One region of the Kitasatospora sp. NPDC048722 genome, then DNA from elsewhere that is predicted to be linked to it. Evidence: predicted binding sites of a transcription regulator. Region 1 holds the regulator's gene; each other region holds the start of a gene.
The links. Region 1 encodes HrcA, which represses chaperone genes, less so after heat shock. Its sites were predicted from a motif close to TTNGCACTCNGNNNNNCNGAGTGCNAA; they were not measured.
Positions count from the first base shown of each region.

Region 2: a site for HrcA is predicted at 1,246-1,272, ahead of AB0C76_RS22195 (FmdB family zinc ribbon protein). Genes of this name have one in related genera too.
Region 3: a site for HrcA is predicted at 6,103-6,129, ahead of groES (co-chaperone GroES). Genes of this name have one in related genera too.

Region 1 covers NZ_JBEZGX010000037.1:79,916-89,411, reverse strand. Annotated here, with positions in the region: gene htpX (zinc metalloprotease HtpX) at 1-913, opposite strand, end outside; gene hrcA (heat-inducible transcriptional repressor HrcA) at 1,163-2,197, shown strand; gene dnaJ (molecular chaperone DnaJ) at 2,275-3,417, shown strand; gene AB0C76_RS25710 (16S rRNA (uracil(1498)-N(3))-methyltransferase) at 3,542-4,291, shown strand; gene AB0C76_RS25705 (S41 family peptidase) at 4,406-7,654, shown strand; gene AB0C76_RS25700 (RDD family protein) at 7,754-8,563, shown strand; gene AB0C76_RS25695 (histidine triad nucleotide-binding protein) at 8,629-8,982, shown strand; gene AB0C76_RS25690 (ribonuclease Z) at 8,988-9,496, shown strand, end outside.
Region 2 covers NZ_JBEZGX010000030.1:600-10,095, forward strand. Annotated here, with positions in the region: gene mscL (large conductance mechanosensitive channel protein MscL) at 1-323, opposite strand, end outside; gene AB0C76_RS22190 (hypothetical protein) at 354-626, opposite strand; gene AB0C76_RS22195 (FmdB family zinc ribbon protein) at 932-1,234, opposite strand; gene AB0C76_RS22200 (MFS transporter) at 1,348-2,703, opposite strand; gene AB0C76_RS22205 (potassium/proton antiporter) at 3,005-4,489, opposite strand; gene AB0C76_RS22210 (penicillin acylase family protein) at 4,884-7,604, shown strand; gene AB0C76_RS22215 (5-formyltetrahydrofolate cyclo-ligase) at 7,681-8,256, opposite strand; gene AB0C76_RS22220 (GGDEF domain-containing protein) at 8,351-9,283, shown strand; gene galU (UTP--glucose-1-phosphate uridylyltransferase GalU) at 9,296-9,496, shown strand, end outside.
Region 3 covers NZ_JBEZGX010000009.1:92,380-101,875, forward strand. Annotated here, with positions in the region: gene tsaE (tRNA (adenosine(37)-N6)-threonylcarbamoyltransferase complex ATPase subunit type 1 TsaE) at 1-224, shown strand, start outside; gene AB0C76_RS09870 (hypothetical protein) at 354-548, shown strand; gene AB0C76_RS09875 (hypothetical protein) at 573-1,139, opposite strand; gene tsaB (tRNA (adenosine(37)-N6)-threonylcarbamoyltransferase complex dimerization subunit type 1 TsaB) at 1,294-1,950, shown strand; gene rimI (ribosomal protein S18-alanine N-acetyltransferase) at 1,974-2,462, shown strand; gene tsaD (tRNA (adenosine(37)-N6)-threonylcarbamoyltransferase complex transferase subunit TsaD) at 2,455-3,561, shown strand; gene AB0C76_RS09895 (hypothetical protein) at 3,558-3,818, shown strand; gene AB0C76_RS09900 (polysaccharide deacetylase family protein) at 3,894-4,796, shown strand; gene AB0C76_RS09905 (class I SAM-dependent methyltransferase) at 4,827-5,993, opposite strand; gene groES (co-chaperone GroES) at 6,272-6,577, shown strand; gene groL (chaperonin GroEL) at 6,694-8,328, shown strand; gene AB0C76_RS09920 (LysR family transcriptional regulator) at 8,472-9,470, shown strand.

The sequences.
Region 1 (9,496 bases):
CCAGCTGGGCGGAGATCTTCGCCAGCTGCTCCAGCCGCTTCTCCAGCGTCGGGTGGGTGGAGAACAGCTGGGAGGCCGTCTCCTTGGCGCTCAGCGCCGGGGCGAAGTAGAAGGCGTTGTAGGGCTGCGCCTGGCGCAGGTCCTTGGAGGGGATCGCGGCGATCTGCCCGGTGACCTTGGTGAGCGCCGACGCGAGCGCGCTGGGCCGGCCGGTGAGCTGGGCGGCGGCGCGGTCGGCGGCGAGCTCGCGGTAGCGCGACAGCAGCCGCGTGAGCAGGAAGCTGATCGCGTAGACGACGATCGACACCAGCGGGATGATCAGCGCGGCGATCGCCGCGTTCTGGTCGTTGTTGTTGCGCCCGCCGCCGATGAACCCGCCGTACATGGCGATCCTGGTCATCGCCCCGGCGAGGACGCCGAGGAACCCGGCGATCGTCATCACGGCGACGTCCCGGTGGGCGACGTGCGAGAGCTCGTGCGCGAGCACGCCCTCCAGCTCCTCGGGTTCCAGGCGGCGCAGCAGGCCGGTGGTGACGCACACGACGGCGTTCTGCGGGTTGCGGCCGGTGGCGAAGGCGTTCGGCATGTCGCTGTCGGCGACCGCCACCCTGGGCTTGGGCATGTCGGCGAGCGCGCAGAGCCGGTCGACGGTGCCGTGCAGCTGCGGGTACTCCTCGGGGGACACCGGGCGGGCGCCCATGGCCCGTTCGGTGATCTTGTCGCTGAACCAGAACTGGGCCACGAACAGCCCGCCGGAGATCAGCAGGATCAGGGGCCAGGCGCCGCGCAGCAGCACGATCAGCAGGCCGGTGAATCCGACGTACAACAGCCCGATCACGAACATGGTCCCGACCATCCGGCCGGTCAGGCCGCGGTCGGGCGCGAATCGGGTGTGCTGGGCCGAGCTCGACATCGCTTGCTCCTCCGTTCGCCGTCCGCTATCGATGCTCCCACCCGGACGGCCGCGGGGCACCACCCCCGCGCCGGGAACTGCGGGCAGGATCACCCCCGCTGCGCCGTTCCTGCCGTCGGACCCGGGCCGTACACTGGCAGGTAGGGTTCTGGCACTCGTGCGCTCAGAGTGCCAAACGCGGGCCTTCCAGGCCCGCATCAGCTCGATACGTCACAACGGACAACGTGCGAAGACGGAGGTGCGTGCCCCATGGCCGGTGAGGTCCGCCAGCTTGACGACCGCAAGCTCGCCGTGCTGCGCGCGATCGTCCAGGACTACGTGGGCACCGAGGAGCCGGTCGGCTCGAAGGCCCTGGTGGAGCGGCACAACCTCGGGGTCTCCCCGGCCACCGTCCGCAACGACATGGCGGCGCTGGAGGAGGAGGGGTACATCCACCAGCCGCACACCAGCGCCGGGCGCATCCCCACCGACAAGGGGTACCGGCTGTTCGTCGACCGGCTCGCCGAGGTCAAGCCGATGAGCGCGCCCGAGCGGCGCGCGATCCGGCACTTCCTGGAGGGCGCGGTCGACCTGGACGACACCGTCGCGCGCACCGTGCGGCTGCTCGCCCAGCTCACCCGGCAGGTCGCCGTCGTGCAGTACCCCTCGCTGAGCCGTTCCACCGTGCGGCACATCGAACTGGTCGCGCTCGCCCCGGCCAAGGTGATGCTGGTCCTGATCACCAACACCGGCCGGGTCGAGCAGCGGACGGTGGACTGCCCGGGCACCGTCGGCGAGACCGTCCTGGCGGACCTGCGGGCCCGGATCAACGCGCGGGCCGCCGGCCAGCGCCTGCCGGACGTCCCGGCGGCGCTGGAGGAGCTGCCCGCGATGTTCGAACAGGTCGACCGGCCGACCGTCACCACGGTCCTGGCGACGCTGTTCGAGGCGCTCGCCGAGCAGAACGAGGAGCGGATCATGCTGGCCGGCACGGCCAACCTGACCCGCTTCGGCCACGACTTCCCGCTCACCATCCAGCCGGTCCTGGAAGCCCTGGAGGAGCAGGTCGTCCTGCTCCGCCTCCTGGGTGAGACCACGGACGCGGCGATGACGGTCCGGATCGGCCGGGAGAACGCCTACGAGGGGCTGAATTCCACCTCGGTGGTGTCGGTCGGTTACGGTTCGGGCGACGAGAGCGTGGCCAAACTGGGTGTGATCGGTCCGACCCGGATGGACTATCCGGGCACAATGGGGGCGGTGCGAGCGGTGGCGCGGTACGTGGGCCAGATCCTGGCCGAGTCGTAGCAATCAGCCACCGCTGGACAGACCAGCGGTGGTGCCCTGTCGCAGCACTACTACAGGCGGAACAAGCGGAGCATTAGGTGGCCACGGACTACTACGCGGTACTCGGCGTCCGACGGGATGCGGGGCAGGACGAGATCAAGAAGGCGTTCCGGCGCCTGGCACGCGAACTGCACCCGGACGTCAACCCGGACCCGAAGACGCAGGAGCGGTTCAAGGAGATCAACGCCGCCTACGAGGTGCTCTCCGACCCGCAGAAGCGGCAGGTCTACGACCTCGGCGGCGACCCGCTGTCGCCGGGCGGCGGCGGAGGCGCGGGCGGCTTCGGCGCCGGTGCGGCCGGTTTCGGCTTCTCCGACATCATGGACGCCTTCTTCGGCGCCGCGGCCGGCCAGCGCGGCCCGCGCTCGCGCACCCGCCGCGGGCAGGACGCCATGATCCGGCTGGAGATCACCCTGGAGGAGGCCGCGTTCGGCACCACCAAGGAGCTCCAGGTCGACACGGCCGTCACCTGCACCACCTGCAGCGGGGAGGGCGCCGCGCCCGGCACCTCCGCGCAGACCTGTGACATGTGCCGCGGCAAGGGCGAGGTCTCCCAGGTCACCCGGTCCTTCCTGGGCCAGGTCATGACCTCCCGCCCCTGCCCGCAGTGCCAGGGTTTCGGCACCGTCGTGCCGACCCCGTGCCCGGAGTGCGCCGGCGACGGCCGGGTCCGCGCCCGCCGCACTCTGACCGTCAAGATCCCGGCCGGTGTCGACAACGGCACCCGGATCCAGCTGGCCGGCGAGGGCGAGGTCGGCCCCGGCGGCGGCCCGGCCGGCGACCTGTACGTGGAGATCGCCGAGACCACGCACAGCGTCTTCCAGCGGCGCGGGGACGACCTGCACTGCACCGTCACCATTCCGATGACGGCCGCCTCGCTCGGCACCCAGGTGCCGCTGCAGACCCTGGACGGGCTGGAGGAGGTCGACATCCGGCCCGGCACCCAGTCCGGCCAGTCGATCCCGCTGCACGGCCGCGGCATCACCCACCTGCGCGGGGGCGGCCGGGGCGACCTGATAGTGCACGTCGAGGTGCAGACGCCCACCAAGCTCGACGCCGAGCAGGAGGAGCTGCTGCGCCGCCTCGCGGTGCTGCGCGGCGAGGAGCGCCCGTCCGGCCAGTTCGCGCCGGGCCAGCAGGGCCTGTTCTCGCGTCTGAAGGACGCGTTCAACGGCCGCTAGCCGTCCGCGGAGGGGTGCCGGGGTCCTCGCCCCGGCACCCCTTTCGTGTTCCGTCCCCTTGGTTGCGGGTCCTGGTGGTTGCAGGCCCTGGCCGCAGGTCCCACCCCGGAAAGGTTCCCCACTCATGACCGCCCCCGTGTTCGTCGTAGAGACCGAGCGGCTCGCTGCCGCCGCGCCCGGGGCCGTGGTGCGGCTGGACGGGCCGGAGGGGCGTCACGCGGCGGCGGTGAAGCGGCTGACGGCGGGCGAGGCGGTCACCCTGGCCGACGGGCTCGGGCTCGGCGTGGACGGGACGGTCGCCGAGGTGCTCGGCAAGGACGCGATCGACGTCACGGTGGCCGCCGTGCGCCGCGAGCCGGAGCCGGCACCGCGGATCGTCGTCGTCCAGGCGCTGCCCAAGGGCGACCGCGGCGAGCTGGCCGTGGAGACCATGACCGAGGTCGGCGTGGACGTCGTGATCCCGTGGGCCGCCTCCCGCTGCATCACCCAGTGGAAGGGCGAGCGCGGCGCCAAGGCGCTCGCCAAGTGGCGCGCCACCGCCCGGGAGGCGGGCAAGCAGTCCCGCCGGCTGCGCTTCCCCGAGGTGCGGGACCTGGTGACGACCCGCCAGCTTGCCCCCGTCCTGGCCGGCGCCGCGTTCGCCGCGGTGCTGCACGAGGAGGGCTCCGAGCCGCTGGCCGCCGCCGCGCTGCCGGCCGCCGGGGACGTCGTCCTGGTGGTCGGCCCCGAGGGCGGCGTCTCCCCGGAGGAGCTGGCCGCCTTCGCCGAGGCGGGCGCGAAGCCGCACCGGCTCGGTCCCTCGGTGCTGCGCACCTCGACGGCCGGCGTGGCCGCCGGGGCGCTGCTGCTCGGGCGCACGGGGCGCTGGGCCTGACGGCCCCTCCGTCACCTCCCCGTCCGGATCCCACCCGGGCATCACCGGCTCTCACCCGGGTGGAGTCGGGTGAAAGCGGCACGCGTCGTCCGCACACGTGCCTACGCTGGCCGCGTGACGGAACCTCTCAGCAACCCTGCCGGCGCATACCTGCGCCACCCGCATCTGCACGGTGACCTGGTCACCTTCGTCGCCGAGAACGACGTCTGGCTCGCCCCGTTGGACGGTGGCCGGGCCTGGCGGCTGACGGCCGATCACCTGCCCGTCCACCACCCGCGGTTCTCCCCGGACGGGCGGCACATCGCCTACACCTCCGCCCGGGACGGTGCGCCCGAGATGCACGTCGTGCCGGTGGACGGCGGCCCGTCGCGGCGCCTGACCCACTGGGGCAGCGCCCAGACCCAGTTGCAGGGGTGGACCGCCGACGGCCGTCCGATCGCCACCACCACCGCCGGGCAGGCCACCCTGCGCCGCACCTGGGCGCACGCCGTGCCGCTGGACGGCGGCCAGCCGGTGCGGCTGCCGTACGGGCCGGTCGGCGGGCTGGCCTTCGAGCCGGACGGCGACCGGGTGCTGCTGGGCACCGTCAACAACCGTGAACCGGCCTGGTGGAAGCGCTACCGGGGCGGCCGGGCGGGCAAGCTGTGGATCGGCCGGGACGAGTTCGTCCGGATCCACGAGGACCTCGACGGGCAGCTCTCCTCGCCGCTGTGGGTGGCCGGCGCGGACGGTTCGCGGATCGCGTTCCTGTCCGATCACGAGGGCGTCGGCGAGCTCTACTCCAGCCTCCCGGACGGCACCGGCCTGCGCCGCCACACCACCTCCCCGGACGGCTTCTACGCCCGCAACGCCACCACCGACGGCACCCGGGTGGTCTGGCACCGGGCCGGTGACCTGTGGCTGCTGGAGGACCTGGCCGAGGGCGCCGAGCCGCGCCGCCTGGACGTCCGGCTGGCCGGCCCGCGCACCGGCCGCCGCCCGAGCCCGGTGCACGCCGCGCACTGGCTGGAGACCGTCGCCCCGGACCGCACCGGCCGGGCCAGCGCCGTCGTGGTGCGCGGGAGCGTGCACTGGCTGACCCACCGCGAGGGCCCGGCCCGGGTGCTGGACGAGACGCCGGGCGTGCGCGGCCGGCTGGCCCGCGTGGTGCCGGGCGAGGACGGCGCGCAGGGCGTGCTGTGGGTGTCGGACGCCGGGGGCGAGGACGGGCTGGAGTTCGCCCCCGCGGTGCACGGCGCCGAGCGCCGCCGGCTGGCCGCCGGACAGCTCGGCCGGGTCAACTCGCTGGTGGTCTCGCCGGACGGCAAGCAGGCGGCGCTCGGCGTGCACGACGGCCGGGTGCTGCTCGTGACGCTCGCCGACGGCGTCGTGCACGAGCTGGCCCGCAGCACCGACGGCGAGGTCAGCGGCCTGGTGTTCAGCCCGGACTCGGCATGGCTGGCATGGTCGCGCCCGGTGCCGGGCAGCGGGGCGTGGTCGCTGCGCCAGATCGTGCTGGCGAACCTGGCCACCCGGACGGTCGGCGAGGTCACCCAGCAGCGCTTCGTCGACACCGCGCCGGCCTTCACCGCGGACGGCCGCTACCTGGCCTTCCTGTCGGTGCGCAACTTCGACCCGGTCTACGACTCGCACGTCTTCGACCTGTCGTTCCCCAACGGGTGCCGCCCGTACCTGATCACGCTGGCCGCCGACACGCCGTCCCCGTTCGGCCCCCAGCGGGCCGGGCGCCCGCTCGGCGGGGAGGACGAGGAGCCGCGCGGCAAGAAGGGCGACGGAGAGGAGGGCGCCGCCGACACCCCGCCGGTGACCAGGGTCGACCTGGACGGCATCGCCGACCGGATCATCCCCTTCCCGGTGGAGGGCGGCCGCTTCGGCACGCTCAAGGCGGGCAAGGACGGCGTGCTGTGGACGCGCCTGCCGCTGCTCGGCGAACTCGGCGACGAGGCGGCCTCGCTGGAGGACGAACGGCCCCGGGCCACGCTGGAGCGCTTCGACCTGAAGAAGCGCCGGGCCGAGCAGCTCGTGCACGGCCTCGACTGGTTCGCGGTCAGCGGGGACGGCAGCCGGCTGGCCGTCGTGGACGAGGGCGAGCTGCGGATCCTCCCGGCCGACCACAAGGCGGGCGACGACGACGAGACGGCCGTCGACCTCGCCCGGCTGCGGGTGACGGTCGACCCGGCCGCCGAGTGGCGCCAGATGTACGCCGAGAACGGCCGGCTGATGCGCGACAACTTCTGGCGCCCGGACCTCTCCGGCGTCGACTGGGACGGCGTCCTGGAGCGCTACCGCCCGCTGGTCGAACGGGTCGGCTCGCACGACGACCTGGTCGACCTGCTCTGGGAGGTGCACGGCGAACTCGCCACCTCGCACGCCTACGTCATGCCCTACGGCCTGCACACCGAGCCCGCGCGGCGCCAGGGCCTGCTCGGCGCCGACCTGGTCAAGGACGGGGACCTCTGGCGGATCGCCCGGATCCTGCCCGGCGAGTCCTCCGACCCCCGGGCCCGCTCGCCGCTCGCCGCGCCCGGCGCCGCGATCCGCCCCGGGGACGCCGTCCTCGCCGTCAACGGCCGCCCGGTGGACCCGGTCACCGGCCCGGCACCGCTGCTGGCCGGGACCGCCGGGCAGCCCGTCGAGCTCACCGTGGCCGGCAAGGACGGCACCGACCAGCGCCACCCGGTGGTCGTCCCGCTCGCCGACGAGGAACCGCTGCGCTACCACGACTGGGTGGCCGGGCGCCGGGCCGAGACCCGCGAGCTGTCCGGTGGGCGGCTCGGCTACCTGCACATCCCGGACATGCAGAGCGCCGGCTGGGCCCAGCTCCACCGCGACCTGCGCTCCGAGATGGCCAAGGAGGGCGTGATCGTCGACATCCGGGAGAACCGCGGCGGCCACACCTCCCAGCTGGTGATCGAGAAGCTGGCCCGCCGGATCGTCGGCTGGAACGTCGCCCGGGACATCACCAGCTCGCAGCCCTATCCCGGGGACGCCCCGCGCGGACCGGTCGTCGCACTCGCCAACGAGTACTCCGGCTCGGACGGCGACATCGTCAACGCCGCGATCCAGGCGCTGGGGCTCGGCCCGGTGGTCGGCACCCGGACGTGGGGCGGGGTGATCGGCATCGACAGCCGCTACCACCTGGTCGACGGCACCCTGGTCACCCAGCCCAAGTACGCGTTCTGGCTGGAGAACTACGGCTGGGGCGTGGAGAACCACGGTGTCGACCCGGACGTCGAGGTGCCGATCGCGCCGCACGAGTGGGCCGCGGGCGAGGACCCGCAGCTGGCCGCCGGCGTGCGCATCGCGCTGGCCGCGCTCGCCGAGACACCGGCCCGGACGGCGCCGCCGCTGCCCTGGGAGTAGGGCGGGTTCGGAGCGGGAAGTCGGGCGGGTCGACTTCCCGCTCCGGGCGGTGAGTAGGATGCGGGGCTGATCTTGCTCGACAGCTCTACGGGGGAGCACATGGCACAGGGCTATCCGCCACCGCAGCAGTACGGCCAGAACCCTTACGCACAGCCGCAGTCGCCGCAGCAGGCGTACCCGGCGCAGGGGTACCCGCCGAATCCGTACGGGCAGCAGCAACCGCCGCCGCAGCAGTACCAGCAGCAGCCACCGCAGCAGTACGGGCAGAACCCGTACCCGGCGCACGGGCAGCCGTACCAGCCGGAGCCGGCCCAACAGCCGCAGCAGTACCAGCAGCAGCCACCGCAGCAGTACGGGCAGAACCCGTACCCGGCGCACGGGCAGCCGTACCAGCCGGAGCTGGCCCAACAGCCGCAGCCCGCGCAGCCGTACGCGGCCCACGGGCAGGGGTTCGACGCCGCCACCGCGGTGCCCACGCCGCCGGAGACCAGCAACTACCGGCGCTTTCCGGCCATCCTGATCGACTTCCTGGTCGCCATCGGCCCGGCCTTCGCCGTCGCGAACAAGGCCGGCCACGCCGGCAAGCACGGCGCGGTCGCCGGCGTGCCGTGGATCGTGGGCCTGCTGGCCACCGGCCTCGTCCTGTCGTTCGTCAACCAGGTGCTGCTCGCCCGCCTCACCGGCTTCAGCGTCGGCAAGGGCGTCATGGCGCTGCGGGTGATCCGCCGCAAGCGCGTCATGCACCCCAACACCTGGCGGCTCACCCGGCGTTGGCTGCTCGGCTTCGTCGTCCTGTTGGTCAGCTGGCTCAGCGAGGAGTTCGAGGGCGAGGGCGACATCGTCGGCGTGCGGATCGTGCGCTGGAAGCACCTGCGGGAGTACGAGCAGGCCACCGGGCGGCTCGGCTAGGCTGCGGCCGTACGGCCCCAGAGCAGACGAAGCACGACCCCGAACGCGATCCCGAGGAGAATCCGATGTCCGGCGAGCCGCAGCCCGACTGCCTGTTCTGCAAGATCGTGGCGGGCGACATCCCGGCCACGGTGGTCCGCAAGACCGAGCGCGTCCTCGCCTTCCGCGACATCGCCCCGAAGGCGCCGGTGCACGTCCTCGTCATCCCGCACGTCCACTACCCGAACGCCGCCGCGCTGGCCGCCGCCGAGCCGGAGATCGCCGGCGAACTCCTCGCCGAGGCGGGCCTGGTGGCCAGGGACGAGGGCGTCGAGGACTACCGGCTGATCTTCAACACCGGCGCCGGCGCGGGGCAGACCGTCTTCCACGCGCACGTGCACGTGCTCGGCGGCAAGCCGATGACCGAGAGCATGGTCTGACCTACGTGTCGCAGCGCGAACTCGTCGTCCTCGGCACCGCCAGCCAGGTGCCCACCCGGCACCGCAACCACAACGGCTACCTCCTGCGCTGGGACGGCGAGGGACTGCTGTTCGACCCCGGCGAGGGCACCCAGCGGCAGATGCTGCACGCCGGGGTGTCGGCCACCCAGATCACCCGGATCGCCGTGACCCACTTCCACGGCGACCACTGCCTGGGCCTCGCCGGGGTGATCCAGCGGATCAACCTGGACCGCGTCCCGCACCCGGTCGACGTCTACTTCCCCGCCTCCGGCGAGGTCTACTTCGAGCGGCTGCGGCACGCCACCGCCTACCACGAGACGGCCGTCCTGCGCCCGCGCCCCATCGACGAGCCGGGCCCGCTGCCCGCGCCAGGCGCGCGCTTCGCGCTGGACGCCGTGCGCCTGTCGCACCCGGTGGAGTCCTTCGGCTACCGGCTGTCCGAGCCGGACGGCCGGCGCCTGGTGCCCGAACGGCTCGCCGCCCTCGGTGTCCG
Region 2 (9,496 bases), on a different contig from region 1:
CGCGCGGCCATGCGGTTCATGGGAATGATCAGGACGAAGTAGACGACGGCGGCGGTGATCAGGAACTGGAGCGCGGCACTGAGCACCGAGCCCCAGAGGATGAGGATCCCGGACACGCCGTCGCCGTTGGGGGACACCTCGCAGGGCCCCTTGAGGCAGGAACTGTAGGACGTGAGGTCCTTCGTCCCGAAGACACCGACGATCGGATTGATCACGCCCTTGACGAAGGCGTTGACGATGTTGGTGAAGGCCGCACCGATGACGACGGCGACGGCGAGCTCGACGACATTTCCACGCAGCAGGAATTCCTTGAAGCCCTTCATGCCGCCTCGAACGACGAAGTCGTCGACCGGTTACGGGTGATCATCCGAAGCACCGGATTGACAACCCGCCTGGCCCAGCGCGCCGCCGGACGGCGGCGGCAGCCCGGCCCGTGCGGGTCCGAACGCGAGCGCCGCGGCCACCGCGAGCAGCACCAGCGCCGGCACCCCGGCCCGCCGCCGGACGGCGCGCCACCAGCGGTGCCGCCCGCCCGCCCCGCGCCGGATCGGCCGGAAGCTCGGCACGGCTCGCCGGGGCGGAACGGTGGGTGCGGGCAGCGGGACGGCGTGGCTGAGGGCGTTCATCGGGAACCACCTCCGGGGTCGGTCGGTCTCTGGTGACCCCACGATGAGCGTCCGCGGCGAAAGCCGGAAGACGTTATCCGCAGCCTGTGGAAAACCCCGGCCCTGTGGACGATTCCGTACACCCGAACGAGCTGGCCGAGCCCGTCAACGTTGACCGGACCGGCCCCGAGGAGGCCCCGATGAGGCCCCTGAGGGCGGCCCCGGGAACGGCCGTGAGAACGGACCCGGGAACGGCCGTGAGAACGACGGAAGGCCCGCCGCCACCGCGTGAAGCGGGGCAGCGGGCCTTCCGGTGCGTGCTGGGGTCAGCCGGCGGCCGGAGCCGGGGAGGACGAGCCCGAGGTGGATGACGCCGGGGTCGAGGAGGCCGCGGACGACGAGGACGTCGTCGACGAGCTCGACGACGAGGAGCTCACCGAGCTGCTCGACGAGGAGCGGCTGTCGGTCCGGTAGAAGCCCGAGCCCTTGAAGACCACGCCCACGGCCGAGAAGACCTTGCGCAGCTTCCCCTGGCAGTCGGGGCAGGTGGTCAGCGCGTCGTCGGTGAACTTCTGCACCGCCTCCAGGCCGTTGCCGCACTCGGTGCACTGGTACTGGTACGTGGGCACTTGTCTTCCTCCTGGCACTCGCGCCTGATGAGTGCTAACGATGGTCAATGATGCGGCATTCCGCTGGATGAGTCCAGCGACTCCGGTGTGACGTGGGCCCGGTCGGGCCGCCGTCAGCCCTTGGCGGCGCCCACCAGCTGCGGCTCGGCGCCGGCCGGGACGGCGCTGCCGTCGGATCCGGCGACCACCGTGCTCGCCCCGCCCGACGGCGCCAGCAGGTGCCGCAGCGAGACCAGCGCGGCCAGCCCCAGCCCGGCGCCGACGGCCGGCACCAGGAACCCGGCCGAGGGCCCGTGGCCGTCGATCAGCCGCCCGGCCACCATCGAGCCGACCGCCAGGCCGAGGCCGATGGCGCCGGTCAGCCAGGTGAAGGCCTCGGTCTTGGCGCCGTCCGCGACCAGCGTCTCGACCAGGGTGTAGCCGCTGATCAGGGTCGGCGCGATGGCCAGGCCGCAGACCAGCCCGGCGATCGAGAGGGTGACCAGGTTGGGCATCGCCCACAGCGTCGAGCAGCCCAGCACCAGCAGGGTGTAGCTGGTGATCATGCGCTGCTGCACCGCGCGCCGCCAGGCGATCACGCCGTAGAGCACACCGGCCACCATCGAGCCGCCGGCGAAGATGCCGTACACGGTGCCGGCCGCGGCGTGCTGCCCGACCGAGTCGGCGAAGGCGTTGACCGAGACCTGCATGCCGCCGAACACGGCGCCGACGCCCAGGATGACGCCGGCCAGCAGCCGGACGCCGGGCGAGGCGAGCGCGGAGACGCGCTGCGCCCCGGGCTGCGGCACGATCCGGGCCGGCGCGGTGCGGCGCTGGGCGGCGAAGGCCAGGCCGCCGACGAAGGTGAGCGCGGCCTCCGTGATCAGGCTCGCGGAGGGGCTGACCGAGGTGGCGATCTTGGCGGCCAGGATCGGGCCGACGACGAAGGTGAGCTCGTCCGTGACGGACTCGAACGCGAACGCGGTGCCGACCTTGGCGGCGGAGGAGGCGGAGGCGCCCTCGGCGCCGAGCTTGGCCACCCAGCGGGCGCGGACCATCGCACCGATCTGCGGCACGCTGGCCCCGGCCGGGACGGCGGCCAGGCACAGGCTCCAGGCCGGCGCGTGGCCGTTCGCGAGGACGATCAGCGCGGCGACCGAGGCGGCGTGCACGACGACGGTCGGGACGAGGACGGTTGCCTGCCCGTACCGGTCGGCGAGCCGGCCGGTCTGCGGGCCGATCAGGGCCTGGGCGACGGCGGCGACCGCCGTGACGGTGCCGGCCGTGCCCCACGAGCCGCCGGTGCCCGTGACGAGCATCAGGATGCCCATGCTGAGCATGGCGTAGGGCAGCCGCGCGACGAACGCGGGTGCCAGGAACGTCCAGGCACCCGGGGTGCGCAGCAGCGCGCCGTACCCGACGCGCGCGGGGGCGGCGTCCGGGGCGGTGGGGGTGTCCGTGGCGTCGTCGACCGTTCGGCGGGCCGTCACGGTCGTCCTTCCTGCTGCCTGGTAGCGCGGCAAGGGCATGGGGTGGCCCCGACGGCGCCGAGAGTCGTCCTCTCGCGCGTCGACCGGGGTAGATACCGGGCCGCTCCGGCGTGGTTGCCGAGAGCCGGGCCGCAGCCGCCGAGCGGTCGCGCCAACTCTGCATCAGGCAGATGCTGGGTCGGTCAAAAGCGGTGTTCTTCCAGCATACAGTTACGCGCGTAGATAGCGCTAGATCCCAACGGATCCAAGCCAGAACGGGCTTCCGGGCCCCGAAAGGCCCGGCACCCCGCCACTGTACGGCTCACTTCCCGTACAGCCACCCCGCGAGCTTGCCGCCCTTGTCCACGGCTCGCAGCCGCTTCTCCGCCGCCTCGCCGACCTCGTCCGTCGTGACGACGAGCAGCTCGTCGCCGCCGCGCAGCACCGTCGCCCGGTCCGGTACGAAGGAGTTCCCCTCCCGGACCACCAGGGTGACCGCCGCCCCCTTGGGCAGCCGCAGTTCGCCGACCTCCACGCCGGACATCCGGGACTCGGGGGAGAGCGCGACGGACAGCAGGTGGCCGTGCAGCTTCTCCAGCGGCGCGGACTCGATGTCGAGGTCCTGGCCCATCGCGCCCTCGCCGATCTTCAGCTGCCTGGCCACCCAGGGCAGGGTCGGGCCCTGGAGCAGGGTGAAGACGACGACCAGGATGAAGACGATGTTGAACACGTCCTCGGCCTTGTGCGCGCCCGAGACCACCGGGATGGTGGCGAGCACGATGGGCACCGCCCCGCGCAGCCCGGCCCAGCTCAGCAGGGCCTGCTCCTTCCCGGGCACCCGGAACGGCGTCAGCGTGAGCACCACCGACAGCGGCCGCGCGAGGAAGACCAGCACCCCGCCGATGACGAGCGCCGGGATCACCGCGTCGCCCATCGTCTCGGGCGTGCACAGCAGGCCGAGCAGGACGAACATGCCGATCTGTCCGATCCAGGCCAGGCCGTCCGCGAAGCCGCGCACCGCCGGGCCGTGCGGCAGCTTGGCGTTGCCGAGGATCACGGCGCTGATGTAGACCGCGAGGAAGCCGGAGCCGTGCAGCAGCGCGCCGCCCGCGTAGGCGAGCACGGTCAGCGCCATGACCGCGATCGGGTAGAGGCCGGAGGACGGCAGGGCGACGTGCTTGATCCCGAACGCGCCGAGCCTGCCGACCGCGAGGCCGATCGCCGCGCCGATCGCGAGCTCGGCGACGATCGTGCCGAGCAGGACGTACCAGGAGTCCAGTTCGCCGGCGGTGGCGAAGGCGACGACCAGGATGACGACGGGCGCGTCGTTGAAGCCGGACTCGGCCTCCAGCAGGCCGGTGAGCCGGTGCGGCAGCGGGACCATCCGCAGGACGGAGAAGACGGCCGCAGCGTCGGTGGAGGAGACGATCGCGCCGAGCAGCATCGAGGTGCGCCAGTCCAGGCCGACCAGCCAGTGCGCGCCGGCGGCGGTGACGAACACGCTCACCCCGACGCCGACGGTGGCGAGCACGGTGGCCGCCGGCATCACCGGCTTGACCTCTCTCCAGCTGGTCTTCAGGCCGCCCTCGGCGAGGATCACCACGAGGGCCGCGTAGCCGAGCACCTGGGTGAGCTCGGCGTTGTTGAAGGTGACGCCGATGCCGTTCTGGCCGAGGGCGACGCCGATCCCGAGGTAGATGAGGAGGCTGGGTAGCCCTGATCGGGTCGATATCCGCACGGCGACCACCGCGACCAGGAGGATCACGGAGAACTCGAGAAGCAGCTGGTTCAGGTGGTCGACGTTCACGCAGGGGCACCTCGTGCAGGCATGGGGGCGGGCGGGGTGTCTCTCGGTGGTGCTGGTGTCTCGCGGTGGTGCAGGTGGTGCAGGTGGTGCAGGTGGTGCAGGTGGTGCAGATGGTGCAGTGGTCCAGGTCGTGCATTGGTGCAGGTGGTGCAGTGGTCCAGGTCGTGCCGGGGCGAGCCGCGGGCGCGTTAAGAAGCCGTCAATACTCCTCTTGCGGATCGTTACTCATTCTAACATTTTGCCATATCTTTAGTTGGGCTCCTCACGCAGGCCCCGTTCCGGGCCGTCCCCCGTGCACGCCGTGCCGTGGACTCGGCCTAATGTGGTGCCCTGTCACGGCCGCAGGCCCTGGACACGCCCGCCCGCCCCGAAGTCGAGGACCGCAAGGACCCAGATGCCCCGCTCCAAGAAGTTCCGGCGCGCCCGTCTGATCGTGATCGTGCTGGTCGTGCTGCTGGTGGCCGGCGTCGGCTACGGCGGTTACCGGGGGGTCGCCGCGGTCCGCGCGTCCTTCCCGACGGTCGACGGCACCGTGAAGATCGCGGGCCTGAGCGCGCCGGTCGACGTCAAGCGCGACGCCAACGGCATCCCGCAGATCTACGCCGACACCTCCGAGGACCTCTACCGCGCCCAGGGCTACGTCCAGGCGCAGGACCGCTTCTGGGAGATGGACGTCCGCCGGCACATCACCGCCGGCCGCCTCTCCGAGATGTTCGGCGACTCCCAGGTCGACACCGACTCCTTCATCCGCACCATGGGCTGGCGCCAGGTGGCGCAGAAGGAGTTCGACACCAAGCTCTCGCCGGAGACCAAGAAGTACCTCCAGGCGTACGCGGACGGCGTCAACGCCTGGCTGGCCGAGCACCCGGGCGGGGAGAAGGCCTCGCTGGAGTACGCGATGCTCGGCGTCGTCAACAGCGGCTACAAGCCCGAGCAGTGGACCCCGGTCGACTCGGTGGCCTGGCTCAAGGCGATGGCCTGGAACCTCTCCGGGAACCTCCAGGAGGAGATCGACCGCTCGCTGCTGTCCCAGGACTTCACCGCGGACAAGATCGCCGAGCTGTACCCGGACTACCCGTACGCCCGCAACGGCACGATCGTGAAGACCGGCACGGTCTCGGGCGACACCTACCGCCCGGCCGACGGCTCCACCGCGGCGGGCGCCGGCAACCCCGCGGCCCCCACCGCGCAGGGTGCGGCCACCACCAAGGCGCTCCTGCAGGGCCTCACCGACCGGGTCGACGCGATGCCGCAGCTGCTCGGCCGCCCGGGCCAGGGCATCGGCTCCAACTCCTGGGTGGTGGCCGGCTCGCACACCACGACCGGCCAGCCGCTGATGGCCAACGACCCGCACCTCGGCCCCGGCCTGCCCTCGGTCTGGTACCAGACGGGCCTGCACTGCCGCACCGCCTCGCCGGCGTGCCAGTTCGACGTCACCGGCTTCACCTTCGCGGGCATGCCCGGCGTGGTGATCGGCCACAACAAGGACATCGCCTGGGGCTTCACCAACCTGGGCGCCGACGTCACCGACCTGTACCTGGAGAAGGTCACCGGCCCGGACACCTACCAGGTGGACGGCAAGGACGTGAAGTTCGACCTCCGCAAGGAGACCATCAAGGTCGCCGGCGGCGAGGACCGCACCATCACCGTCCGCACCACCCAGACCGGCGCCCCGCTCATCTCCGACCAGAGCACCGAGCAGCAGAACGTCGGCAAGTACGCCCCGAACGGCAGCGCCGCCCCCGACCGCGGCACCGGCGGCTACGGCGTCGCCCTGCAGTGGACGGCGCTGAACCCCGGCAGGACGATGGACGCCGTCTTCGAGCTGGACAAGGCGAAGAACTGGGACGACTTCCGCAACGCCGCCAAGGACTTCGCCGTCCCCGCGCAGAACCTGATCTACGCCGATGCGAAGAACATCGGCTACCAGGCCCCGGGCGACATCCCGATCCGCGGCAAGGGCGACGGCACGCTCCCGGCCCCGGGCTGGGACTCCGCCTACCAGTGGAAGGGCTCGATCCCCTTCGCCGCCCTGCCGTACAGCTTCAACCCGTCCGCCGGCTACATCGTCACCGCCAACCAGGCCGTGGTCGACCCGACGTACAAGTACGGCCTCACCAAGGACTGGGAGTACGGCACCCGGGCCAAGGAGATCACCGACCAGATCGACGGCCTGCTCAAGAACAACGGCAAGATCTCGCCGGACGACATGCAGACGCTGCAGCTGGACAACACCAGCGTCATGGCCAAGACGCTCGTCCCGCTGCTGCTCAAGCAGCAGATCGACGACCCGTACGTGCGTGAGGCGCAGGACCTCCTGAAGGACTGGAACTACCACCAGGACGCCGACTCGGCCGCCGCCGCGTACTACAACGCGGTCTGGCGCCAGCTGCTCACCCTCGCGTTCGGCCAGAAGTTCCCGGCCGACATCCGCGCCAAGGGCAACTGCCTGCTGGTCCGCCAGCAGGACGACCCGACCAAGCCGGACAGCTCCAGCAAGATCGTCACCGAGTGCGGCACCCGCGACCCGGACAAGGCCCAGCCCGACGGCGGCGACCGCTGGACCGAGGTCGTGCGCCAGCAGCTGAGCAAGCCCGACAGCACCTGGTGGACGTACATCGACTCGCAGCACAAGGAGCAGAAGGGCCTGGACAACCTGCTCCAGGAGGCGATGAAGAACGCCCGCCAGGAGCTGACCTCGCTGCTCAGCAAGGACGTCTCCACCTGGAGCTGGGGCCGTCTGCACACGCTGACGCTGCGCGAGCAGACCCTCGGCACCGACGACTCGTCGATCGCCTCCGGCGCCGTCCACAAGCTGCTCAACCGCGGCCCGTACCGCCTCTCCGGCAGCTCGGCGGCGGTCGACGCGGCGGGCTGGAACGCCGCGGCCGGCTACCAGGTGGACTGGATCCCGTCGATGCGCATGGTCGTCGACCTGAGCGACTTCGACTCCTCGCGCTGGGTCAACGTCGGCGGCGCCTCCGGCCACGCCTTCCACGAGAACTACAACGACCAGACCGACCTCTGGCTCAAGGGCAAGCTGCTGACCTGGGCCTACACGCCGGACTCGGTCGAGAAGGCGACCAAGCACAAACTGGTCCTGACCAACGGCTGACGCCCGGAGGACCGGTGGCCCCGCTCGAACGCGAGCGGGGCCACCGCCGTTTCCGGGCCCGAGGGGCGGTCCGGGATCACCCGAGCCGGTGGCGCCCCGACGGCGTGACCGCCACGTCCACCGGACGGTCGTGCGGCTCGGCAGGCACCTCCGCCAGCAACTCGTGCTCGTACAGCAGCACCGCCAGCACCGGCCGTGCCCCCGCCCGCTCCAGCCGGGCCAGCACCCGGTCGTAGCTTCCGCCGCCGCGGCCCAGCCGCAGCCCGCGCCGGTCCACCGCCAGCCCCGGCAGCAGCACCACCGACGCCCCCACGACGGCCTCCGGCCCCAGCCGCGGACCGACCGGTTCCAGCAGTCCGCGCCCGGCCGGGGCCAGGGCGTCCACGCCTTCGTAGGCCGCCCAGTCCAGGTCGTTGTCGGCCAGCAGGACGGGCAGCAGCACCCGCACGCCCCGCGCCCGCAGCCCGTCCAGCAGCGGCCCCGTCCCCGGCTCGGCGCCGACCGAGACGTACGCGGCGACCGTGGCCCCCGGTGCGGCCAGCCCCCCGGCGTGCACGGCCAGTGCGTGCGCCGCCTCCGCGCGCTGTTCACCGGTGAGTGCACGGCGATCGGCCAGCAGCCGTGTCCTCAGCCCGCTCTTCTCGTTGTGCATGGGATCTCCCCTGCTCTCCTCTGAGGTCCTCCCGAACCCCGCCATGGCCCCCGCCACCGACGGGCCGAGCCTGACACGCGAAAGGGCGCCCCGATTGCCCACCCCGCTGCTGGTCCACGCCCTGGCCGCGCTGAGCGTCCCCGCGCTGGCCGGCGCCACCGTGCTCGGCCTGCGGCTGCGTCGGGCGCACGGCGAGGCCGCCGACCGGGAGGCGCTGCTGCACGAGCGGGTCGCCGAGCTGGAGGGCCGCTGCGCCGAACTGGAGCGCACCGCCTCCTGCGACCCGCTCACCGGCGTGTGGAACTACCGGCACCTCCAGCTCACCCTGGACCGCGAGATCGAGCGCGCCCGCCGCGCCGAGCAGTCCGACCAGCACGAGGGGCCGCGCCCACTGGCCGTGCTGCTCCTGGAGATCGCCGGCTTCGACGCGATCGTCACCGAGCACGGGCGCGCGCGGGCCGGCGCGATACTGCGCGACCTCGCCCAGCGCCTGGCGATGGAGATCCGCCGGGCCGACACCCTCGGCCGCTACAGCGGCGAGGAGTTCCTGGTGATCCTGCCGGACACCGGCGCCGAGGGCGCCGCGCACGTCGCGGAGCGGCTGGTCTGGTCGGTGCGCCGGCACCTGCTGCTCGACTGGTCCTCCGGCCCCCGCGAGCCCCGCCCGGCACGCGGCAACGGCCTCACCGCCGCCGTCGGCGTCGCCGTGCTCCCCGAGGACGGCACCCACGCGGCCGTCCTGCTCCGGGCGGCCGACCGGGCGCTCGCCGGGGCCCGCGCGGCGGGCGGCGACTGCTGGCGCGGCAGCCTGCCGGCCGCGCACCACGCGCCCGTCACTTCCGGTACGGAGGGCGGTCCGACTGCCGAACGTGACCGTTCGGAAAAGGCGGGTAGTCTGTCGCCCTGTGCCGGCGGGGACCCCCTCGCCCAGCCGGTCATTTCCCAGACGCCTGCCACCGCGGCCGGCCCCGGCGACGGGCACCCCGAGCCGTCCGACCGCGCCCGGACGGCTGAAAACGTGCCTTAGTAAGGTTTGCGCATGACGACGACCAACACTCGAATTCCGGTAACCAAGGCCGTGGTACCCGCGGCCGGACTGGGCACCCGCTTCCTCCCGGCCACCAAGGCCACGCCGAAGGAGATGCTGCCCGTCGTCGACAAGCCGGCCATCCAGTACGTCGTCGAGGAGGCCGCCGCCGCGGGGCTGTCCGACATACTGATGGTCACCGGCCGCAACAAG
Region 3 (9,496 bases), on a different contig from region 1:
TGGACGAGATGGAGGACCTCGACCTCGACGTGTCGTTGCCGGAGTCGGTGGTCGTGGTCGAGTGGGGCGAAGGCAAGGTCGAGCGGCTGTCCGAGGATCGCCTGGAGGTGCGGATCGAGCGGGCGATCGGCGACACCGCGGGCGAGGACCACGACCCGCGCCGGGTGCTGCTGACCGGTATCGGGGCGCGCTGGGAGGACGTCGAGCTGGCGAAGCTGGCGTGACGGCCCGTCGGACCGTCCGAGGGCTTCGCCGCCCGTTTGCCGACAGGCTGTCGGGAAAGTGTTGCGAGGGGGGCACCGGGCGTGATGGGATGGGTGCTGCGGTTAGGTCTGCCTAACTAGGGAGGCGCCATGTCGAGCACCACCCCCGCCCCGGAGCGCGCCGTGCGCACCGCCGGGGCCGGAGAGTCCGCCCGTCGCGCTCCGGGGGAGCCGATGCGGGCGCTGCTGGCCGCGTGCGCCGCGGCCGAGGCGGTGTCCACCCCGCCCGAACCGGCGCCGCGCCGGGCCGACGGCGCCGAGACGGACACGCCCCGCGCGGCCTGACGGCCCCGGTCGGACGGGCCCGCCTCAGGCGACCACGACCACCTTGGTGTCCTTCGGCGCGAAGTCCCACAGCAGCTGACCGTCCTGGCGGGAGCTGCGGATGCCGCCGGTCTTGGCCTTGGGGTCGGCGGTCGGCGTCGCGCCGTCCACCGCCGCGCTGAAGCCGAACACCACACCGTTCTGCTGCGCGAAGCGCACCACGTGCTCGATCTGCTTGCCGTCCGTCCCGGTGGTGGTGGCCGTGCGGCTGTACACCGGGTACGCGCCGGGGGTCGGCTCGACCGTGCCCGGGGTGACCGGGAACGCCGCGACCACCTGCGGGTTCTTCTTCGGCTCGATCAGCCACACGTAGTGGCTGGAGACCGAGTAGACGACCCGCGTGCCGGTGCCCGAGGAGGCCGGCAGCGTCGGTGCCGCCGGGGTCGGGGTCGTGCTCGGCGCCGCCGAGGTGGCCGGCCCGCCGGCCGTCGCGGTGGCGGTCGGCCGCGCGGCGACCGCGCGGCCCTGGGCGCCGTTCGCCTGGAAGGCCAGCAGGCTCACGACCGCCAGGGCTCCCAGGGTCAGCCCCGTGACCACCACTCCAGGACCCATCTTCGCCACTGCCGCTCCCGCCGCCGTCCGCTGTACGTACCGCCCTAATCGTGCCAGGTCCCCCGGGTCGCTCCGCAGCGGCTCGGACGTGTGTTCCGCACTGGTACGCCGTCTCGATCGGCCGGTCGGGTCAACGGCGGTCTAACCTTGACCCGTGCTGCTGCTCGCGTTCGACACCGCTACCCCCGCCGTCACCGCCGCCGTCCACGACGGCGCGGCCGTCCTCGCCGAGACCGACCAGGTCGACGCCCGGCGCCACGGCGAACTGCTCCTGCCCGCCATCGACCGGGTGCTACGGACGGCCGGCGTCGACAAGCATCAGCTCACCGGCATCGCGGTCGGCGTCGGCCCGGGCCCGTACACCGGCCTGCGGGTCGGCCTGGTGACCGCCGCCGCGCTCGGCCACGCGCTCGGCCTGCCGGTGCACGGCGTCTGCACCCTGGACGCGATCGCCTTCCAGGCGCGCGCCGAGGGCCTGGCCGGCCAGCCGTTCACGGTGGCCACCGACGCGCGCCGCAAGGAGGTCTACTGGGCCTCCTACGACGCCGACGGCCGCCGCACCGAGGGCCCCGGCGTGGACCGCCCGGCCGAACTCACGCCGCAGCCGCGTTCGGTCGGCGCCGGCGCGCTGCTCTACCCCGACGCCTTCCCGGGCGCGCACGGTCCCGAGCACGTCTCGGCCGGCGCCCTGGCGGGCTTCGCCGCGGCCGAGCTGGCAGCCGGGCGCGAGCTGCTGCCGAACGTGCCGCTGTACCTGCGCCGCCCGGACGCCCAGGTGCCGGCCGGCTACAAGGCGGTGCTCCCGGCGTGAACCACGGCACCACCCTGCGCCCGATGCGCTGGTGGGACATCGAGCCGGTGATGGAACTGGAGCTGCGGCTCTTCCCGGAGGACGCCTGGTCCCACGGGATGTACTGGTCCGAGCTGGCCGAGACCCACCCCGGCGGCACCCGCCACTACACCGTGGCCACCGCCGCGGACGGCACGATCGTCGGCTACGCCGGACTGATGGCGATCGCCGGCGAGGGCGACGTCCAGACCATCGCCGTCGACGAGCGCCACCAGGGCGCCGGCCTCGGCGCGGCGCTGCTCACCGACCTGATCCGGGAGTCCGCCCGGCGCGGCTGCGCCGAACTGCTGCTGGAGGTGCGGGTGGACAACCCGCGCGCCCAGCGGCTGTACGAGCGCCACGGCTTCCAGCCGGTGGGCATCCGGCGCGGCTACTACCAGCCCGCCAACGTCGACGCGCTGGTGATGCGCCTCGACCACCCCAGCACCGACAGCACCGACCCGAAGGACATTGAGGACACCCGCCATGGCTGACGAACCGCTCGTCCTCGGCATCGAGACCTCCTGCGACGAGACCGGCGTCGGCATCGTGCGCGGCACCACGCTGCTGGCCGACGCGGTCGCCTCCAGCGTCAACGACCACGCCCGCTTCGGCGGCGTCGTCCCGGAGATCGCCAGCCGGGCCCACCTGGAGGCGATGGTCCCGACCATCCAGCGCGCCCTGGACACCGCCGGGGTCAAGGCGAGCGACCTCGACGGCATCGCCGTGACGGCGGGCCCCGGCCTGGCCGGCGCGCTGCTGGTCGGCGTCAGCGCCGCGAAGGCGTACGCCTGGGCGCTCGACAAGCCGCTGTACGGGGTCAACCACCTCGCCTCGCACATCTGCGTCGACCAGCTGGAGCACGGCCGGCTGCCCTCGCCGACGATGGCACTGCTGGTGTCCGGCGGCCACTCCTCGCTGCTGCTGAGCGAGGACATCACGACCGACGTCCGCCCGCTCGGCGCGACCATCGACGACGCGGCCGGCGAGGCCTTCGACAAGGTGGCCCGGGTGCTCGGCCTGGGCTTCCCCGGCGGCCCGATCGTGGACCGCACGGCCCGCGAGGGCGACCCCGAGGCGATCGCCTTCCCGCGGGGCCTGAGCGGCCGGAACGACCCCGCGTACGACTTCTCCTTCTCGGGCCTGAAGACCGCCGTCGCCCGCTGGGTGGAGGCCAAGCGCCGGGTCGGCGAGGAGGTGCCGATCGCCGACGTGGCGGCGTCCTTCCAGGAGGCGGTCACCGACGTGCTCACCCGCAAGGCCGTCAAGGCGTGCAGGGACAACGGCGTCGACCACCTGATGATCGGCGGCGGGGTCGCGGCCAACTCGCGGCTGCGCGAGATGGCCCAGCAGCGCTGCGACCGGGCCGGGATCCGGCTGCGGGTGCCGCGGCCCGGCCTGTGCACCGACAACGGCGCGATGGTGGCCGCCCTGGGCTCCGAGATGGTGTGGCGCGACCGCGCACCGTCCGCCTTCGACCTGTCGGCGGACTCCTCGCTGCCCGTCACCGACGTCCATGTCCCGGCCGCGGACCTCCACCACGGCGACGTCCACGGCCAGGCGTACGACGCCCTCGGCGGCGGTGCCGCGTGACCGTCGCCATGATGTGGGAGGCCCGCGCCGCCGACGGCCGCGGGGCCGAACTGGCCTCCTGGGCACGGGAGACGGCGATCCCGGCACTGCGCGGCTCGGCGGGCCTGGAGCGCCTCGAACTGTTCGGCGCCCCCGGAGAGCGGGTGCTGCTGATCGCCTGGTGGAGCGGCGAGCCGGTGCCCGTCGCCGAGCCGCCGGCCGAGCTGCTCGGCCGTCCGGTGCACCGCTGGTCCTTCATCAGCGAGCACGTCGAGTAGGCCGGTACGGGAACCGCGCGCCAGGCCACTACCGTGCTAGCTGAGAAACGGCGGACGGACCAGGAGCGCGGTGCGGTGAAGCAGGACGGCCGGAACAGGACCAAGGCGTACGCGGCGGGGGCGCTGGCCCTGCTGGCCCTCGCCACCGGGTGCGGCGGCAACGGGGACGGCGCCGCCGCCCCGGCACCCACGAGCGCGGCCCCGGCCGGGGGCCGACCCTCCGGCGGCGCCGCACCGACCGCCGCGGCGACCACGCCCGCGGCGGCGCAGGCCGCTGGCGACGCCGCGTGGGCGAAGTGGAACCTCAAACCGCTGGCCCCGGCTCCCGCCCCGCCCGCCGACAAGCCCGTCAAGCTCGAACGGACCGGCACCGTACCGGTGTTCAGCGACGTGAAGACGAGCGACAAGGTCGTCTTCATCACCATCGACGACGGCGCCGAGAAGGACCCAAAGTTCGTCGAGATGCTGACCGACCTCAAGGTGCCGATCACGATGTTCCTGACCAAGGACATCGTCAAGAACGACTACGGCTACTTCAAGCCGCTCCAGGCGCTCGGCAACCACATCCAGAACCACACCGTCACCCACCCGGTGATGAGCAAGCTCACGCCGGACAAGCAGAAGTCCGAGATCTGCGAGGACCAGAGCGCGCTCACCCAGCAGTACGGCACCGCGCCGCTGCTGTTCCGCCCGCCGTTCGGGGACGGCGCCAACACGCCGACGCTCAACACCTCGGTGCAGGAGTGCGGTCCACGGGCGATCGTGCTGTGGCGCGAGTCGATGCAGATCCACGACATGCAGTACCAGGCGGCGGACAAGAAGCTGAAGCCCGGCGACATCATCCTGGCCCACTTCCGCGGGCCGAAGGAGCTCAAGGGCGCCACGATGACCCAGATGTTCGGCGAACTGCTGGCCCGGATCCAGGAGCAGGGCTTCTCGGTGGCCCGGCTGGACGACTACGTCCAGCCGCCGGCGTAGCCGTCCGGCCGGTCCGCCCGGCCCGGCCGCTCAGACCGGCTGACCGAGCATCATCAGCGGGCCGTGGTCGGTGCGGCTGAGGATCACCGTGACGGAGTTCGGCCCGGAGGGCTTGAGCTGGCGGCGCAGCTCCTCCGGGGTGATCGCCATCCCGCGCTTCTTGATCACCACCGTGCCGACCCCGCGCTCGCGCAGCAGGGCCTTCAGCTTCTTGATGTGGAAGGGCAGCACGTCGGTCAGCTCGAAGGCGTGCGCGTACGGCGTCGGGACCAGCTCGTCCGAGGTCAGGTAGGCGATCTTCGGGTCGATCAGCCGCCCGCCCACCTGCTCGGCCACCTCGGCCACCAGGTGGGCGCGGATCACGGCGCCGTCCGGCTCGTACAGGTAGCGGCCGACCGGCCCGGCCGCGGGGTCGGGCAGGTCGCCGCCGGTGAGGCTCGCGGCGTGCGGCAGCAGGGTCGCGCGGTGCGGGTGGGCGGCCTTGGTGCCGAACCAGAGCACCGCCTCCTTCACGTCCCCGTGGTCCGAGACCCACTCGGCCTCGGCGTCCTCGGGGACGGCCTCGTGCGGGATGCCCGGCGCGACCTTCAACGCGCCGATCGGGGTCCGGCGGCCGGCTCGGACGGCCCACGAGAGCGGCGGGGCGTACGCCTCCGGGTCGAACACCCGGCCGCGCGCCGTCCGTCGCGCCGGGTCGGTGAACACCGCGTCGTACCCGGTGACGTCCACGTCGGTGACGTCCGCGCAGCGCACCTCGACCAGGTCGGCGAGGCCCAGCGCGGCGGCGTTGGCGGCGGTGGCCGCGCAGGCGGCCGGGTCCCGGTCGACGGCCAGCACCTCGATCCCGGCCCGGGCCAGCGCCAGGACGTCCCCGCCGATCCCGCAGCACAGGTCGGCCATGCGCCGCACCCCGAGCCCGGCGAAGCGCTGCGCGCGCCACTCGGCGACGCTGCGCCGGGTGGACTGCTCGACGCCGTTGGGCGTGAAGTACATCAGGTCGGCGTCCGCCCCGAACTTCGCGCGGGCGCGCTGGCGCAGCCGCGCCTGCCCGAACGCCGCCGACACCAGGTCGGCCGGGTGCTCGCGCCGCAGCCGGGTGGCCAGCGCGAGCTCCTCCTCGGGCGTGAACTCGCGCAGTGCGGCGAGCAGGTCCTGTCCCTCGGGGGTCAGCAGCGGCTGGAGGTTCTCGGTGTCCACGGGGCCATTCTCGCCGGTCGGGGCGGGTGGTGGCCGGTCCCGGGCGGTCGCGCCGGGCCGCGCGGGACGGCGGCCGCTCGTCCGCGGGCCGGGACGGCGGGGCGCGCCGTTGGCACTCTGGTTGACTGAGTGCTAACACAGGCCTATGGTCGTCCTTGGCACTCTCCACCTGGGGAGTGCTAACGCGAAGACGCGTGCCTGACCCCCGCGACGGCAGGCCCGCAGGTTCGCCCCTTACCCGTTAGAAAACCCCGTAATCTCCGAAGGGGAGCTCGGACGTGACCACCAGCAGCAAGGTTGCCATCAAGCCGCTCGAGGACCGCATCGTGGTCCAGCCGCTCGACGCCGAGACCACCACGGCCTCCGGCCTGGTTATCCCGGACACCGCCAAGGAGAAGCCCCAGGAGGGTGTCGTCCTGGCCGTCGGCCCGGGCCGCTTCGAGGACGGCCAGCGTCTGCCGCTCGACGTCGCCGTCGGTGACATCGTCCTGTACTCGAAGTACGGCGGCACCGAGGTGAAGTACCAGGGCGAGGAGTACCTCGTCCTCTCCGCCCGCGACGTTCTCGCCATCATCGAGAAGTAAGTCGTTCCGACCCGCCCCGGATCCGTGTCCCAAGTGACAGGGGCCCGGGGCGTGGTTGTTGGTTCACGTAGTTCGGCGGCCGGTGGGCCGGCCGCAGCCCCGAGGGAATAGGGAACATGGCGAAGATCCTGCAGTTCGACGAGGACGCCCGCCGCTCGCTGGAGCGCGGTGTCAACAAGCTGGCCGACACCGTCAAGGTGACCATCGGCCCCAAGGGCCGCAACGTCGTCATCGACAAGAAGTTCGGCGCCCCGACCATCACCAACGACGGCGTCACCATCGCCCGTGAGGTCGAGCTGGACGACCCGTACGAGAACCTTGGCGCGCAGCTCGTCAAGGAGGTCGCCACCAAGACCAACGACGTCGCGGGCGACGGCACCACCACCGCCACCGTGCTGGCCCAGGCCCTGGTCAACGAGGGTCTGCGCAACGTCGCCGCCGGTGCCGGCCCGGCCGCCCTGAAGAAGGGCATCGACAAGGCCGTCGCCGCCGTCTCCGAGCACCTGCTCTCGGTGGCCCGCGAGATCGAGGGCAAGGACGACGTCGCCGCCGTCGCGTCCCTCTCCGCCCAGGACACCCAGGTCGGCGAGCTGATCGCCGAGGCGATCGACAAGGTCGGCAAGGACGGTGTCATCACCGTCGAGGAGTCGAACACCTTCGGCGTGGAGCTCGAGTTCACCGAGGGCATGCAGTTCGACAAGGGCTACCTGTCGCCGTACTTCGTCACCGACGCGGAGCGGCAGGAGGCGGTCCTGGAGGACCCGTACATCCTGATCCACCAGGGCAAGATCTCCGCGATCCAGGAGCTCCTGCCGCTGCTGGAGAAGATCCTGCAGGGCGGTGCCTCGAAGCCGCTGCTGATCATCGCCGAGGACGTCGACGGCGAGGCGCTGTCGACCCTGGTGCTGAACAAGATCCGCGGCATCTTCAACGCCGTCGCCGTCAAGGCCCCGGGCTTCGGCGACCGCCGCAAGGCGATCCTCGGCGACCTGGCCACCCTGACCGGCGGCACCGTGATCTCCGAGGAGGTCGGCCTCAAGCTCGACCAGGCCGGTCTGGACGTGCTGGGCAGCGCCCGCCGCGTGACCATCACCAAGGACGAGACCACCATCGTCGAGGGCGCCGGCGACGCCGAGGCCGTGGCCGGCCGCGTCGCCCAGATCAAGGGCGAGATCGCCGGCACCGACTCCGACTGGGACCGCGAGAAGCTGCAGGAGCGCCTGGCCAAGCTGGCCGGCGGCGTCTGCGTCATCAAGGTCGGCGCCGCCACCGAGGTGGAGCTGAAGGAGCGCAAGCACCGCCTGGAGGACGCCATCTCGGCGACCCGTGCCGCGGTCGAGGAGGGCATCGTCGCCGGCGGTGGCGCCTCCCTGGTGCACGCCGCCAAGGTGCTGGACGGTGGCCTGGGCCTGTCGGGCGACGAGGCCACCGGTGTCGCCGTGGTCCGCAAGGCGCTGCACGAGCCGCTGCGCTGGATCGCCCAGAACGCCGGCCTGGAGGGCTACGTCATCACCTCCAAGGTCGCCGAGCTGGAGGCCGGTCAGGGCTACAACGCGGCCACCGGCGAGTACGGCGACCTGGTGAAGGCCGGCGTCATCGACCCGGTCAAGGTCACCCGCTCCGCCCTGGAGAACGCCGCCTCGATCGCCTCCCTGCTGCTCACCACCGAGACCCTCGTGGTGGAGAAGAAGGAGGAGGCCGCGGACAACGGTCACGGCCACTCGCACGGCGGTCACGGCCACTCGCACTGAGGCCCGTGAAGTGGACCGGAGGCCCGGTCCGCCCCCATCCTGGGAGGCGGGCCGGGCCTCCGGCGTTCGGGCCCGGAGTCCGCTTGAAGACTCAACTATCAGGGAAATTTTGCGTTCAGCAAAGATTGCCTTATAACTGAGGCATGATCGAGGCCCGCCACCTGCGCGTCCTGCGTGCCGTCGCCCGCACCGGCTCCTTCTCCGCCGCCGCCCGCGAGCTGGGCTGCACCCAGCCCGCCATCAGCCAGCAGATGAAGGCCCTGGAGAAGTCCGTGGACACCCCGCTGGTGGTCCGTTCGGGCCGGGGCATGCAGCTGAGCGAGGCCGGACGGGTGCTCCTCAAGCACGCCACCGGGATCCTGGCCGGGCTGTCGGCGGCCGAGGAGGAGGTCGCGGCCATCGCCGGGCTGCGGGCCGGGCGGGTGCGACTGGTGTCCTTCCCGACCGCGAGTTCCACCCTGGTGCCGCCCGCCGTCGCCCGCCTGCGGGACAGCCATCCGGGTGTGCGCGTGTCGCTGGTCGAGGCGGAGCCGCCGGAGTCGCTGGCGATGTTGCGCGGCGGCGAGTGCGAGATCGCGCTGGCCTTCCGCTATCCGCAGTCCGAGGGCGCCGCCGTCCTCCCGGTGCCCGCGCACGGAACGCCGCGCGAGGCGCGGGCCGAGGCGAACCTGGAGGCGCAGCAGCTGAGCGCCGGCACCGACTGGTCCGACCTGGTGGTCACGCCGCTGCTGGACGACCCGCTGGTGGGCCTGCTGCCGGCCGCGCACCCGCTGGCGGGGCGCGGCGGCGCGGTGGAGCTGGCCGAGCTGGCGGGGGAGCAGTGGATCGCCGGCTGCCCGCAGTGCCGCGGGCACCTGGTGGAGCTGTGCGCCGGGGCGGGGTTCGAGCCCCGGATCGACTTCGCGACGGACGACTACCCGGCGGTGGTCGGCCTGGTGGCGGCCGGGCTGGGGGTGGCGGTGCTGCCGCGGCTGGCGCTGGAGTCGGTGCGGCCTGACGGGGTGTCGACGGCGCCGGTGCGGACGGCCTCGGGGACGCCGGCGGTGCGGCAGGTGGTCGCGCTGACCCTGCCGGACCTGGCCGAGGTGCCGGCCGTGGCGCTGATGCTGGAGCGGCTCGCGGGGGCCGCCGGGGCCCGCTGACACAGGGTCACCGGTCGGAGGCTTGA